2 regions of the Burkholderia sp. BCC0397 genome follow, and region 1 is predicted to be linked to the other one. Evidence: riboswitches for the same ligand, from Rfam matches in the RefSeq annotation. Region 1 holds a riboswitch; the other holds the start of a gene.
What was found. A riboswitch is a leader RNA that binds a small molecule or an ion and turns the genes downstream of it on or off. The one in region 1 is predicted to bind manganese.
Positions count from the first base shown of each region.

Region 2: linked by a shared signal. The riboswitch ahead of HWX03_RS11725 (TMEM165/GDT1 family protein) and the one ahead of HWX03_RS34880 (sodium:calcium antiporter) in region 1 are both predicted to bind manganese.

Region 1 is NZ_CADFDL010000020.1:77,565-84,475, forward strand. It holds gene HWX03_RS34870 (efflux RND transporter permease subunit) at 1-910, shown strand, start outside; gene HWX03_RS34875 (copper-binding protein) at 907-1,275, shown strand; gene HWX03_RS34880 (sodium:calcium antiporter) at 1,368-2,378, opposite strand; yybP-ykoY riboswitch at 2,448-2,615, opposite strand; gene HWX03_RS34885 (metal/formaldehyde-sensitive transcriptional repressor) at 2,731-3,006, shown strand; gene dmeF (CDF family Co(II)/Ni(II) efflux transporter DmeF) at 3,019-4,035, shown strand; gene HWX03_RS34895 (DUF1289 domain-containing protein) at 4,038-4,223, shown strand; gene HWX03_RS34900 (MFS transporter) at 4,323-5,537, shown strand; gene HWX03_RS34905 (heavy metal sensor histidine kinase) at 5,555-6,911, opposite strand, start outside.
Region 2 is NZ_CADFDL010000003.1:347,397-354,307, reverse strand. It holds gene pepN (aminopeptidase N) at 1-1,412, opposite strand, end outside; gene HWX03_RS11730 (DUF4136 domain-containing protein) at 1,600-2,298, shown strand; gene HWX03_RS11725 (TMEM165/GDT1 family protein) at 2,353-2,925, opposite strand; yybP-ykoY riboswitch at 2,967-3,141, opposite strand; gene guaD (guanine deaminase) at 3,270-4,589, opposite strand; gene HWX03_RS11715 (adenosine deaminase) at 4,991-6,016, opposite strand; gene xdhC (xanthine dehydrogenase accessory protein XdhC) at 6,035-6,911, opposite strand, start outside.

The DNA of each region.
Region 1 (6,911 bases):
CCCGATCAACATCCGCTATCCGCGCGAGATTCGCGATTCGCTCGAGAACCTGCGGCAACTGCCGATCGTCACCGCGCGCGGCGCGCAGATCCGCCTCGGCGACGTCGCACATGTCGCGATCGCCGACGGGCCGCCGATGATCCGCAGCGAAAACGCACGGCTGTCCGGCTACGTGTACGTCGATCTCCGCGGTGCCGACCTGAGCACGGCCGTCCGTGCGATGCAGCAGGCCGTCGCACGGCAGGTCGCGTTGCCGCCCGGTTATTCGATCGCGTGGTCGGGGCAATTCGAGTATCTCGAACGCGCGGCGGCGACGCTGCGCACCGTCGTGCCCGTCACGCTCGTCGTGATCTTCGTGCTGCTGTTCGTCACGTTCGATTCGGCGGCCGACGCGCTGCTGCTGATGTCGACGGTGCCGTTCGCGCTGGTCGGCGGGTTCTGGCTCGTGTGGGCGCTCGGCCATGCGGTGTCCGTCGCGACGTCGGTCGGCTTCATCGCACTGGCGGGCGTGGCCGCCGAATTCGGCGTCGTGATGCTGCTGTACCTGAAGGGCGCGCTGCAGCGCCGGCTCGATGCCGGCGAACCGCTGACCGATGCGTTGCTGCTCGACGCCATTCGCGAAGGCGCGGTGCTGCGTGTGCGCCCGAAGGCGATGACGGTCGCCGTCGTGCTCGCCGGGCTCGTGCCGATCATGATCGGCCACGGCGCCGGTTCCGAAGTCATGCAGCGCATCGCCGCGCCGATGGTCGGCGGCATGGTCACGGCGCCGCTGCTGTCGATGTTCGTCATTCCCGCCGCGTGGCTTCTGCTTCAGCGCCGTCGCGCGCGAAGCGCGGGCCGCACGCGGCATTCCGATGCAGTTCCTTCCGGCACGAACGTGCCATCCATTCCCACCGGAGAATCACGATGAAGATGAATCAACTGATCGCCACTGCCGCCGCCGTTCTCGCGTGCGGCGCTTTCGCCGTCCCGGCCGTTGCCGCCGGCGACATGTCGGGCATGGACATGTCCGGCATGAAGATGTCGTCGGACGGCGCGGCGGAATCGAACGCCGCGCTGACCGACGCCGAGGTGAAGAAGGTCGATGCCGCGAGCGGCAGGATCACGTTGAAGCACGGCGCGCTGGAGAACGTCGGGATGCCGCCGATGACGATGGCGTTCAAGGCGAAGGACGCGGCGATGCTCGCGCAAGCGCATGCGGGCGACAAGGTCAAGGTGCGGATCGAGAAGGTCGATGGCACGTTGACGATCGTCAGGCTCGTCAAGGGTTCCTGATCGTCCGGATGCGGGCGTTGCCGTCGCCCGCATCCGGCGCGATGAAACGCGCCGCACCGACGTGTCCGCCGGTCGGCGCGCCCGACCGGCATTTATCGCGTCAGCGTCAACACCAGATACCCCGCATAACCCGCGCCGTTCGCGAGCAACGCCCAGAGCGCGAGCCCGCGCGTGCGCGCATTGACGCGCAGCCACGCCGCCGCCGCGAGCGTGATGATCACGCCGGTCAGCACTTCGGGGCGCGGCTCCCACGGCGTCAGCATGATGCCGATCGCCGGCAGCAACGTACCCTGGAACACCATCGCGCCGGTGATGTTGCCGAACGCGAGCGTGTCCTTTCCACGACGGATCCACAGCACGCTGTTGACCTTCTCGGGCAGTTCCGTCGCGATCGGCACGATGATCAGCGACAGCAGCAGCGCCGACACGCCGAGTACGTGCGATACGCCTTCCACGCCGTGAATGAAGCCCTTCGCGCCGCCGACCAGCAGCGCGACGCCGATCAGCAGTTGCAGCACGATCGTCGCCAGGTTGGTCGGCAGGCCGACGCGCGACAGGAACATCGCGTGCGGCGCCTCGGTGCCGTGCCCGGCATCGACGAGCTGGGTCGACGCGCGGAACGTCATCACGACGTACATCACGTAGAGGCCGACCAGCATCGCGGCGAGCAGCGCGCGCACGGCCCAGTTGTGATGCGGGACGAACATCGCGACGGTCGCCAGCGAGAATGCGGCGAGGAAGGTGTTCATGTCGCGCACGAAGCCCGTGCGTTCGGGCGCGATCGTGCCGCGCAGCCCGCGCGAGCGGATCACGGCGAGCGTCATCAGGAACGTGGTGAGCGTCGCGAGCATCAGCGGCGCGCCGAGAATCGCGCCGACGCCGATCTCCTCGTTCACGGCCTGGTTCGACGTGCCGCCGGCCAGCGCGAGCAGCGGCACCATCGTTTCGGGCAGCGCGGTGCCGACGGCCGCGAATAGCGAGCCGGTCACGCCTTCGGAAATCTTCAGGCGTTCGCCGAGATGTTCGAGCGCATTGGTGAAGAGTTCGGCCGCGACGAGGATGACGATCAGCATGAACGCCAGTTCGACGAACATGAAGGTCATGCGGCACCTCCGCAGGCAGCGGTGGCGTGGAGAACGAGAGCGGGGAGGAACATGGGGACTCCGTGGTCGGACGCTGACGAACCATGGCACATCCGCCGCCGTCCGACCAGGAACGACGCGATGTGCCGATGGTCTCGCCAAGCCGATCAGGCCGAACGCGCCACGGCCGCAAGCCGAGTGTGTTGACGCGTTCGCTTTCCGGGGACGGAAAGCAGGCTACTCCCCAAAGACGGAAAGCAGTCTAGCCGAGCGGTTTTCTTTCGACAAGCCTTCGTCTCGAAAAATATACCCCTCCACCCTATAGGGGTAGCCTTCCGAAGATATACTCCCCTACCCTATACAGGAGCCATCGATGAGTCATACCGTTCGCGAAAAACAGAAGCTGCTGAACCGCGTGCGCCGTATCAAGGGACAGGTCGAAGCGATCGAGCGGGCACTGGAAGACGAGCGCGGCTGTAACGACGTGCTGCAACTGATCACGAGCTGCCGCGGCGCGATGAATGGCCTGCTGGCCGTCGTGCTGGAAGACCACATCCGGTCGCATCTCGTCGATGCGGACACGCCCGACGCCCACGAAGGCAGCGCGACCGAGCAGCTGATCGATGTCGTGCACAGCTATTTCAAGTAAACGGATCGGAACATGAACGAATTCAACGGCACGTCGGCCGGCGGCGTGCACAGTCACGCGTTTCTGGGCGCCGCCCACGCGCGCAACGAGCGGAAGACGTGGATGGTCATCGGCCTGTGCACGGCGATGATGATCGCCGAGATCGTCGGCGGCACGCTGTTCGGCTCGCTCGCGCTGGTCGCCGACGGCCTGCACATGTCGACGCACGCGGGCGCGATGCTGATCGCCGCGCTGGCCTATACCTATGCGCGCCGCTACGCCGACGATCCGCGCTTCGTGTTCGGCACCGGCAAGCTCGGCGACCTGGCCGGCTTCACGAGCGCGATCGTGCTGGCGATGATTGCGTTGCTGATCGGCTATGAGGCGATCGCGCGCCTGCTGGCGCCGGTGCCGATTCACTTCGACGAAGCGATTCCGATCGCCGTGCTGGGGCTCGCCGTGAACCTCGCCAGCGTGTGGCTGCTGAGCGGCGATCACCATCACGGGCATGGGCACGGCCATCATCATGCGCATGGGCACGATCATCATCACGAAGACGAAGACCACGACGACGCGCACCACGCGCATCATGGTCACGGTTCGCACTCGGCCGCGCATCGCGACCACAACATCCGGTCGGCCTACGTTCACGTGATCGCCGACGCGGCCGTGTCGGTGCTGGCGATCGTCGGCCTGCTGCTCGCGCGCGCGTTCGGATGGGTCTGGATGGACCCGCTCGCGGGCATCGTCGGCGCGCTGGTGATCGCCAACTGGGCGTACGGGCTGATACGCGATACGGGCGGTGTCTTGCTCGACGTCAACGTCGATCGCAAGCTGACGGACAACGTGCGCCGCGCGATCGAGGCGCTCGGCGACACGGTCAACGATCTCCATGTGTGGCGCGTGGGCCCCGGGCACATGAGCGCGATCGTGTCGGTCGAATCGGGCGACACCGCGCGCGATGCGAGTTTCTATCATGCGCTGGTCGCGGGCTTCGACGGCGTGTCTCACGTGACCGTCGAAGTGCTGACACCTGCGAAGGCGGCCTGATCGTGGCCGTGAAATCGCCGTGTATCGATCTCTGCGCGTTCGACGGCCGCACGGGCTTTTGTGTCGGCTGCCTGCGCACGCGCGACGAGGCACGCGACTGGAAGAAGCTGACCGACCATCGCCGGCACCAGATACTGAACGACCGTACGCGCCGGCAGGCGAAGCTGCGGCGCGACATGGCGGAATAGCAAGGGCGCACGCGTTCCTGCGGCGTGCGATCAGGGTCACGGGCGTGCGGTAGCATCACAGGCATTCAGCTTCAGGATTCCTGAACCGGGGAGCGACCCATGCAGACCGACTCATCGACCGGCATTCTTCGCCAGATTCCGCGCAGCGTGTGGGTGCTCGGCTGTGTCAGCCTGCTGATGGACGTGTCGTCCGAAATCATCCACAGCCTGTTGCCGATGTTCCTGATGGCGGGTCTTGGCGCGAGCGCGACGACGATCGGCCTGATCGAAGGGATCGCCGAGGCGACGTCGCCGGTCGTCAAGGTGTTCTCCGGCACGCTGAGCGACTACCTGCGCAATCGCAAATGGCTGGCGGTGACCGGCTACGCGCTCGGCGCGCTCAGCAAGCCGCTGTTCGCGATCGCGCCGACGATCGGCGTCGTGGTGACCGCGCGGATCGTCGACCGGGTCGGCAAGGGGATTCGCGGCGCGCCGCGCGATGCGCTCGTCGCCGACGTCACGCCCGTTCACCTGCGCGGCGCTGCGTACGGGTTGCGCCAGTCGCTCGACACGGTGGGCGCGTTCCTCGGGCCGCTGCTGGCCGTCGTCATCATGCTGGTGTGGCGCGACGATTTCCGCCTCGCGTTCTGGCTGGCCGTGATTCCCGGCGTGCTCGCCGTGGCGCTGCTCGCGTTCGGCATCGACGAACCGGCGCATGCGCCGGGCGAGAAGCGCGTGAACCCGATTCGCCGCGAAGTCGTCGCACAACTCGGCGCCCGCTACTGGTGGGTCGTGGCCGTCGGCGGCGTGTTCGCGCTGGCGCGTTTCAGCGAGGCGTTTCTGGTGCTGCGCGCGATGGGCAGCGGCGTGCCCGTCGCGCTCGTGCCGCTCGTGATGGTTGCGATGAACGTCGTGTATGCATTGTCGGCTTACCCGTTCGGCAAGCTCGCCGATACGACGAGCCACACGAAACTGATGGTGGTCGGGCTCGTCCTGCTGATCGCCGCCGATATCGTGTTGGCACACGCCGCGCACTGGCCGACCGTGCTCGTCGGCGTCGCGCTGTGGGGGCTCCATATGGGGATGACGCAAGGGCTGCTCGCGACGATGGTCGCGCAGGCCGCGCCGGCCGAATTGAGAGGGACGGCGTTCGGCGTGTTCAACCTGATCAGCGGCATCGTGACGCTCGTATCGAGCGTCGTCGCGGGCGTCCTGTGGGACCGGGCGGGCGCTGCCGCGACGTTCTACGCGGGGGCCGTATTCAGCGCGGCGACCATCCTGCTGCTCGTTTGCGTTCGCAGGTCGTTTAGCGCCGTGCAGGATCGCCAGCGCTGAATGCGGCGGCGCATGGCCTATCTGCCCGTGCCGCGCGGAAAGTAGAGCGCGAACGTCGTGCGCCCGTCGCAACTCGCGACCTCCACCTTGCCGCGATGCAGCTCCATGATCGACTTCACGATCGCGAGCCCGAGCCCCGCGTTGCGCGCCGCGCCGTGCCGTGACGAATCAATCCGGTAGAAGCGCTCGAAGATCCGGTCGACCTGTTCGGGCGGAATCGCGACGCCGCGATTCGTGACTTCGACGACCGCGTAACCGCCCTGGGTTGACACGGCCAGCTCGATCGTCGACGCGGCTTCCGCGTGTTCGAGCGCATTCGACGCGAGGTTGCTCACCGCGCGCCGGAACAGCGTCGCGTCCGCGACGACCGGCGCTTCGCCACGCACGTCGATACGCACGCCGGCTTCGTCGGCCAGCGCCTGGAAATACGACGCGAGCCGGCGCAATTCGTTGCCCGCGTCGAGTTCGGCGGTCTTCAGGTGCTGCCGCGCGTTGTCGGTGCGCGCGAGAAACAGCATGTTCTCGATCATCCGCTGCAGCCGCTCGCATTCCTCGATGTTCGATTCGATCAGCGCTTCGTATTCGTCGGACGTGCGGGCGCGCGACAGCGTGACCTGCGACGAGCTGATCACGTTCGCGAGCGGCGTGCGCATGTCGTGCGCGAGATCGGATGAGAACTGCGACAGCCGCACGAACGCGCGCTCGAGCCGGTCGAGCATCCGGTTCACCGACGTGGCGAGCTCGTGCAACTCGACCGGGCCGCCGCGCGCGTCGAGGCGCGCGTTCAGGTTGTGCGCCTCGATACGCGACGTTTGCCGGCCGAGGCTTTCGACCGGGCGCAGGCCACGCGACGCGACCGCGTAGCCGAGCGCGCCGACCAGCAGCGCACCGACGGCCGCCGCGAGCCAGATGTCGACGCGATAGCTTTCGAGCAGCGATTGCCGATCGGTTGCCGTGCGCGCGAGCGCGACCTGGATCGCTTCGCCGGACGGCAGCGTTTCGCGCGCATACACGCAGCGCGACGGGCCGATGCCGGGCGGCGCGCACGTGAACGGGCCGCTGGCGCGGCCTGCCGGATGCGATGTTGCGATCACCGACGCGAGCGTGTTGCCGGCTTCGTCGGAATGCTCGACGAGCGGGCGGTGTTGTGCGTCGTAGATGCCGAGATAGACGCCCGGATGCGACAGCAGCACGTCATGGAACACGGCCGGATCGGCGCGCAGCGCGGCCGTCGAGCCGCTGGCGCGTGCGAGCTGCAGGAACTGGTTGAGCTTGCCGGAAATCTCGATGTCGTCGCGCCGCGTCAGTTCGGCGGACAGCGAGCGGTAGAGATACGCGCCGGTCAGCGCGAACACGAGCGCGGCGACGGCGGCG
Region 2 (6,911 bases), on a different contig from region 1:
CGCGCGGCCGCGTCGTACGCGGTGCGCACCGACACGCGCGGCGTGCCGGCCTGGCTGTACCAGCGCTCGAACTGCGCGAGGTAACGCCCGTTCGCGTCGGCCATCGCGTGCCGGAAGTCATCGCAGGTCACCGCGTGGCCGTCGTGGCGCTTGAAGTAGAGGTCCATCCCCTTGCGGAAGCCGTCGCGGCCGAACAGCGTCTGGTACATCCGCACGACTTCCGAGCCTTTCTCGTAGACCGTCATCGTGTAGAAGTTGTTGATCTCGACGTAGCTCTCCGGGCGCACCGGGTGCGCCATCGGGCCGGCGTCCTCGGCGAACTGCAGCTGGCGCAGCACGCGCACGTCCTCGATGCGCTTCACCGCGCGGGCCGCCGATTCGACGTCGTCGCCTGCGGCCATGTCGGCTGAGAATTCCTGGTCGCGGAACACCGTCAGGCCTTCCTTCAGGCTCAACTGGAACCAGTCGCGGCAGGTCACGCGGTTGCCGGTCCAGTTGTGGAAGTACTCGTGGCCGACCACCGACTCGATGTTCGCGAAATCGGTGTCGGTCGCGGTCTCGGGGTTCGCCAGCACGTACTTCGTGTTGAAGATGTTGAGCCCCTTGTTTTCCATCGCGCCCATGTTGAAGTCGCCGACCGCGACGATCATGAAGCGGTCGAGATCGAGTTCGAGGCCGAAGCGCTTTTCGTCCCAGCGGATCGAGTGGATCAGCGAATCCATCGCGTGACGCGTCTTGTCGAGGTCGGCCGGTTCGACCCACACCTGCAGCAGCTTTTCCTTGCCGGAGCCGGTCGTGATCGTTTCCTCGATCGCGACGAGCTTGCCCGCGACCAGCGCGAACAGGTAGCTCGGCTTGCGGAACGGGTCTTCCCACTTCGCGAAGTGGCGGCCGTCGGGCAGGTCGCCCGAATCGACGAGGTTGCCGTTCGACAGCAGCACCGGATACGCGGCCTTGTCGGCACGCAGCGTGACGGTGTACGACGCCATCACGTCGGGGCGGTCGAGGAAGTAGGTGATGCGGCGAAAGCCTTCGGCTTCGCACTGCGTGAAGAAGTTGCCGCTCGATACGTACAGGCCCGACAGCGTCGTGTTCTGGTCCGGCGCGCACGCGCTGTCGAGCGTAAGCTCGAACGCATCGGGCACGTTCTCGACCGTCAGGCCGTGTTCGTGCGCGCGCACCGCGCCGTACGATGCGCCGTCGAGCTGCGCGCCGACGAATTCGAGCGCTTCGCCCATCAGCTCCAGGTGCGGCGCGGGCGCGGCATCCGGATTGCGGCGCACGCGCATCGTGTTCCTGACGATCGTGCGGGCCGGCGCGAGATCGAATTCGAGTGCGACGGAATCGATGAGGAAGGCCGGCGGCGTGTAGTCGGCGCGGCGGATCACGGTGGAGGAAGCGTTGTCGGACATGGTCGTCGAGATCGGTGGAGTGGGGGACGGGCCCGTCGCGCGGGCCAGGCGAACCGGGCCATTGTACAAAGGCTGGCGGCTGCGTGCCGGGCGAACTTTTTACCGCTTTCGGCAGTCCGCGTATTATCGGCATCCCGTTGGGGTTCGCGCGGGGCGACGAACGGGTGACGGATCGACGAGGATCAACATGAAACGCGAATGGATTTTTCGCGGTGCGGGCTGGGCGGCGGCGCTGTGCGTCGCGCTGCTGACCGGCTGCACCAGCTACGTGACCACCCAGGTCACGGCCTTCTCCGACTGGAGCGGCAGCGACGCGACACGCACCTATGCGTTCACGCGCACGGATGCGCAGAAGAACAGCATCGAGCAGTCGACCTACGAGCCGATCGTCGCGAACGAGCTGTCCGCGTATGCGTTCCGGCAGGTGCCGCCGTCGCAGGCACGCTATCTCGTCGGGCTGACCTATTCAGTCGGCAGCGATCTCGTGACGGTGCCGCAGCCGGTCTACTACGATCCGTGGTTCGCGCCCGGGCCGTACTGGCGGCGCGGGCCGTGGGGTCCGTGGGGCCCCTGGGGGCCGATGCCGGCCGGCTATGTCGCGCAGACGTACCAGGTGTTCGACTACGTGCTCGGCATCCGCATTACCGAGCGCGCGACGGGCAAGGAGGTCTACAACGTGTCCGCGCGCACGACCGGCGACAACGGCACGCTGCTGTACGCGATGCCGTTCCTCGCGCGTAGCGCGCTCGCCGATTTCCCGTTGTCGAACGGGGCCGTCCGCTCGGTCCGGCTGCCGGTCGACAAGCGTGGCGGGCCGGCGGCGCCGGCCGCCAACGAGCGCGCGGTGCCGGCGGCACCCGCCTCGGGCGCCGCCGTCGCGAAGTAACGCGGCATCCATCCTGGCGCGGCCGCCCGGCCGCGCCGGCCACCTGCCTTTCCGTCAGACCCCGATACCCAGCAGCGCCAGCGCGCCGAGCACGACGAACAGCACGGCCGCGATTCCGTGCACGAGCTTCGTCGGCAGACGGTGCGCGAAGCGGTCGCCGAGCAGGATCGCCGGCACGTTCGCGAGCATCATTCCGATGGTCGTGCCGGCCACGACGCCGATGTAATCCTGGAAACGCGCGGCCAGTGCGACGGTCGCGATCTGCGTCTTGTCGCCCATCTCCGCGAGGAAGAACGCCACCAGCGTCGCGCCGAACACGCCGAGCCGCGAGCGGGTCGCATTGGCTTCGTCCTCGTCGAGCTTGTCCGGCACCAGGATCCACAGCCCCATCGCGATGAACGAGAGCGCGAGCGTCCAGCGCATGATCGACGGCGTGACGAGCACGCCCAGCCATTCGCCGAGCGCGCCGGCGAATCCGTGATTGACGAGCGTCGCGACGAGCACGCCGAGAATGATCGGCACCGGCTTGCGATAGCGCGCGGCCAGCACGAGGGAAAGCAGTTGGGTCTTGTCGCCGATTTCAGCGAGGGCGACGGCGCCGGTGGAGATCAGGAAGGCTTGAGACACGGATGGGGTTCCACGGGCCATTGTTGTGCGTGCGAGCGACGATCCACGGCGCGCCGGGCCCTGATGCGGCGCACTGTGAATCATCGGTCTCGCCAGGCCAACGTGGCTGCGTCCGCCATGGCCGAACGGCCAAGTCTGTTGACGGACGCCTCCGTCACGATGCGCGCCGGTGGCGCGGGACATCGAGCGGAGCGGCTACTCCCCAATGAGCGGCGAATTCTAGCACGGCGGGTTGCACGCCGGAAAGCGGCCGGGCCGCCGTGCGGCGCGCCGGAGCGGCTTCGATTGCCGGCATGCACGGCGGCGAAGCTGCCGCGCTGCCGGAACGGAGTGCCCGCGGGGCGTTACGCGACGGCCGGGCGGCGCGCGGCGCCACGCTTGTGCACGAGTTCGCCGGCCGCATAGGTGCGGTACACCGCGCGATCGTCGCCGAGCAGCGCGAACGCGAACAGCAGTTCCTCGAGCGAATCCGCGCGCTTCGTGCGGCGCGCGAGCAGCGGCGTCGCCTGCGGATCGAGCACGACGAAGTCGGCTTCGGTGCGCGGCTTGAGCGTGCCGACCGTGTCCGCGAGGTCGAGCGCCTGCGCGGCGCCGGCCGTCGCGAGCCAGAACATCCGCGTGGCGGTCAGGTGATGGCCCGACAGCCGCGCGACCTTGTGCGCCTCGTTCATCGTCTGCAGCATCGAGAACGACGTGCCGCCGCCGACGTCGGTCGCGAGCGTGACGGGCACGTCGTATTCGCCGGCCTTGTCGAAATCGAACAGCCCGCTGCCGAGGAAGAAGTTCGACGTCGGGCAGTGCGCGACGACGGTGCGCGTCTCGGCCATCCGGCGGCGATCCTCGTCGTCGAGGTGGATGCAGTGGCCGTACACCGCGCGCGGACGCAGCAGCCCGTAACGGTCGTAGATGTCGAGATAGCTGCGGTGGCCGGGGAACAGCTCGGCCACCCATTTCACCTCGTCGACGTTTTCCGCGACGTGGCTTTGCACGAACACGTCCGGATGGCGGCGCGCGAGTTCGCTGCATGCCTCGAGCTGCGCCTCGGTCGACGTCGGCGCGAAGCGCGGCGTGAGCGCGTACATCTGGCGGCCCTTGCCGTGCCAGCGGTCGATCAGCTCGGCGCTGTCGTCATAGCCCGACTGCGCGGTGTCGCGCAGGAAGTCGGGGCAATTGCGGTCCATCAGCACCTTGCCCGCGATCATTCGCAGGTCGCGTGCGTCGCTCGCCGCGAACAGCGCATCGGCCGACTGCTTGTGCACCGTGCAGTAGACGAGCGCGCTCGTCGTGCCGCACGCGAGCAGTTCGTCGACGAAGAAGTCGGCGACTTCGCGCGCATGCTCGGGATCGCCGAACTGGCGCTCGGTCGGGAACGTGTACTTGTCGAGCCACGGCAGCAGGCCCGGCGCCGGCGACGCGATCATGTCCGTCTGCGGATAGTGGATGTGCGTGTCGATGAAGCCGGGCACGATCAGCTTGTCGCGCAGGTCGTGGACCACCGCATCGCGTGCGAGCGTCGCGGCGAGCGGCGCATACGGGCCGGCCGCGACGACCTTGCCGTCGTCGACGATCAGGAGCCCGTCGGTCTCGTAGTTCGCGGCCTGGCTCGATTGCGCCGGGTCGCCGTTGAAGGTCAGCAGTTGGGAACGGAAAGCGGTTTGCGTCATGACGAAGGGTCCTGCATCAAGGTAAGGCGAACAGAAGAAAGCGAGCGACGCCGCACGGCGGCGGGACGGTGCTTCGCGAGCGGCGGCGGCACGCGGCGTGCGGCATGGCCGAAGGCGACGGCGCAGGCGAACGTGGCGGCCGAAGCCGCCCGCGCGTGGTTGCCCGTGCACCTCGCGGCCGTTGCGCCCGCAGCCGGTACGCCCGCAACCGGTGCGCCCGCAGCCGGTACGACGCCGAACGGCACGGCAAGCCGCGACGGCCCGCGCGTGCGAGCGACGACGGGCTGCGCCGTCGCTCCGCATGCATGCAGGCGGCCGGCCCGGCGCAAGGCCGAACCGGTGATCGCGAAGCGGATGCCGTTGCCGTGTCTCATCTGTCTAGCGTGCCTCGATGCGGGCCGTCACGCGGCCTGCCAGTACGCGTCGAGGCGCGCGTACAGTGCGTCGCGCTGCGCCGGTTCGATGAACGACGCCTCGAAGCCGTTGCGGATCACCGCATGGACTTCGGCATCCGTGAGTTGCAGCCCTTCGGCCGTCGCGAAGTAGTTTTCATTGACGTAGCCGCCGAAATAGGCCGGATCGTCGGAGTTGATCGTTACCGCCACGCCGCGGTCGAGCAGCGCCTTCAGCGTGTGCTTCGCCATGTCGTCGAACACGCACAGCTTCAGGTTCGACAGCGGGCAGACGGTGAGCGCCGTGCGCGTTTTCGCGAGGCGTTCGACGAGCGCCGCATCCTCGATGCTGCGCACGCCGTGGTCGATCCGGTCGACTTTCAGCACGTCGAGCGCTTCGTAGATGTAGGCGGGCGGGCCTTCCTCGCCCGCATGCGCGACGAGCTTCAGCCCGAGCGCGCGTGCCTTCTCGAACACGCGGGCGAACTTCGTCGGCGGATGGCCGAGCTCGGACGAATCGAGGCCCACGCCGATCAGGCGATGACGATAGCGTTCGAACAGCGGCAACGCGGATTCGAACGTCGCGAGCGCGTCTTCTTCGGACAGGTGGCGCAGGAAGCACAGGATCAGCTTGCTCGACAGCCCGCGCTGCTCGGCATCGGCGAGTGCGCGCTCGATGCCCGCGACGACCGTGTCGATCGGCACGCCACGCTCGGTGTGCGTCTGCGGGTCGAAGAACAGTTCGGTGTGGACGACGTTGTCGGCGAGCGCGCGTTCGCAGTACGCGGCCGTCATGTCGTAGAAATCCTGCTCGGTGAGCAGCACGCTCGCACCGGCGTAGTAGATGTCGAGGAACGATTGCAGGTCGGTGAACGCATACGCGGCGCGCAGCGCATCGATCGAATCGTAGGAGAGCTTCACGCCGTTGCGCTGCGCGAGCGCGAAAATCAGTTCGGGCTCGAGCGAGCCTTCGATATGGATGTGCAGCTCCGCTTTCGGCGCGCGGGCAATCTTGTCCTTGAATGTCGGGGTCATGGCGTCGTTCTTGGTCGGTCAGTAAGTAGGGGAAGCCTGCGCGGACGTATTCGCCTCGACGGCCTGCAGCAATTGCGCGGCCACCGAGATCGCGATCACTTCGGGCGCCTTGTCGATGATGCCTTCGACACCGATCGGGCAGCGCATCCGCGCGACCTGGGCCGGGTCGATGCCGATCGCGGCGAGCCGGTGATCGAACTGCACGCGTTTCGTGTGCGAGCCGGTCATCCCGAAGTACGCATAGTCGCCGCGTCGCAGGATGCGCTCGGCCAGCATGAAATCAAGTGCGTGGTCGTGCGTCATCACGACGAAGTAGGACTGCGGCGGCGCTGCGTCGACCGCGTCCGCCGGGGAAGCGGCCGCGTCGATCGCGAGGTTGCCGATGCCGGCGAGCGCGTCGGCCGGCGGGAACACCGCATCGGGCCCGTCGATCCAGCGCACCTGGCACGGCAGCGTCGCCAGCACCTTCACGAGCGCGGTGCCGATGTGCCCGGCGCCGAACAGCATGACGGGGAACGCATACGGCGCGATCGTTTCGGTCATCAGCGATACGCCGCCGGTTTCCCACAGCAGGCAGTCGGCGCGCGCGGCTTCCGATTCGGGCTCGCTCAGCAGCGGCGCGCCCGGCGCGGGGCCGAATGATACGCTACGCACGGTCGCGGCGCCGGCCGCCACGCGCTTCGCGAGCGACATGATCCAGCCGAGATCGCCGACGTCGAGCCGCTCGAACGCGAGCACCACGGCGCCGCCGCAGCACTGGCCGAGGCTCGGGCCGAGCGCGAGCCGCTCGAGCCGGCGTGCGTGCTGCACGTGCGCGCCGTCCTTCAGCAGGTGCCGCGCGATCTCGATCGCCTTCCATTCCAGATGACCGCCGCCGATCGTATGGCGGGCCGTG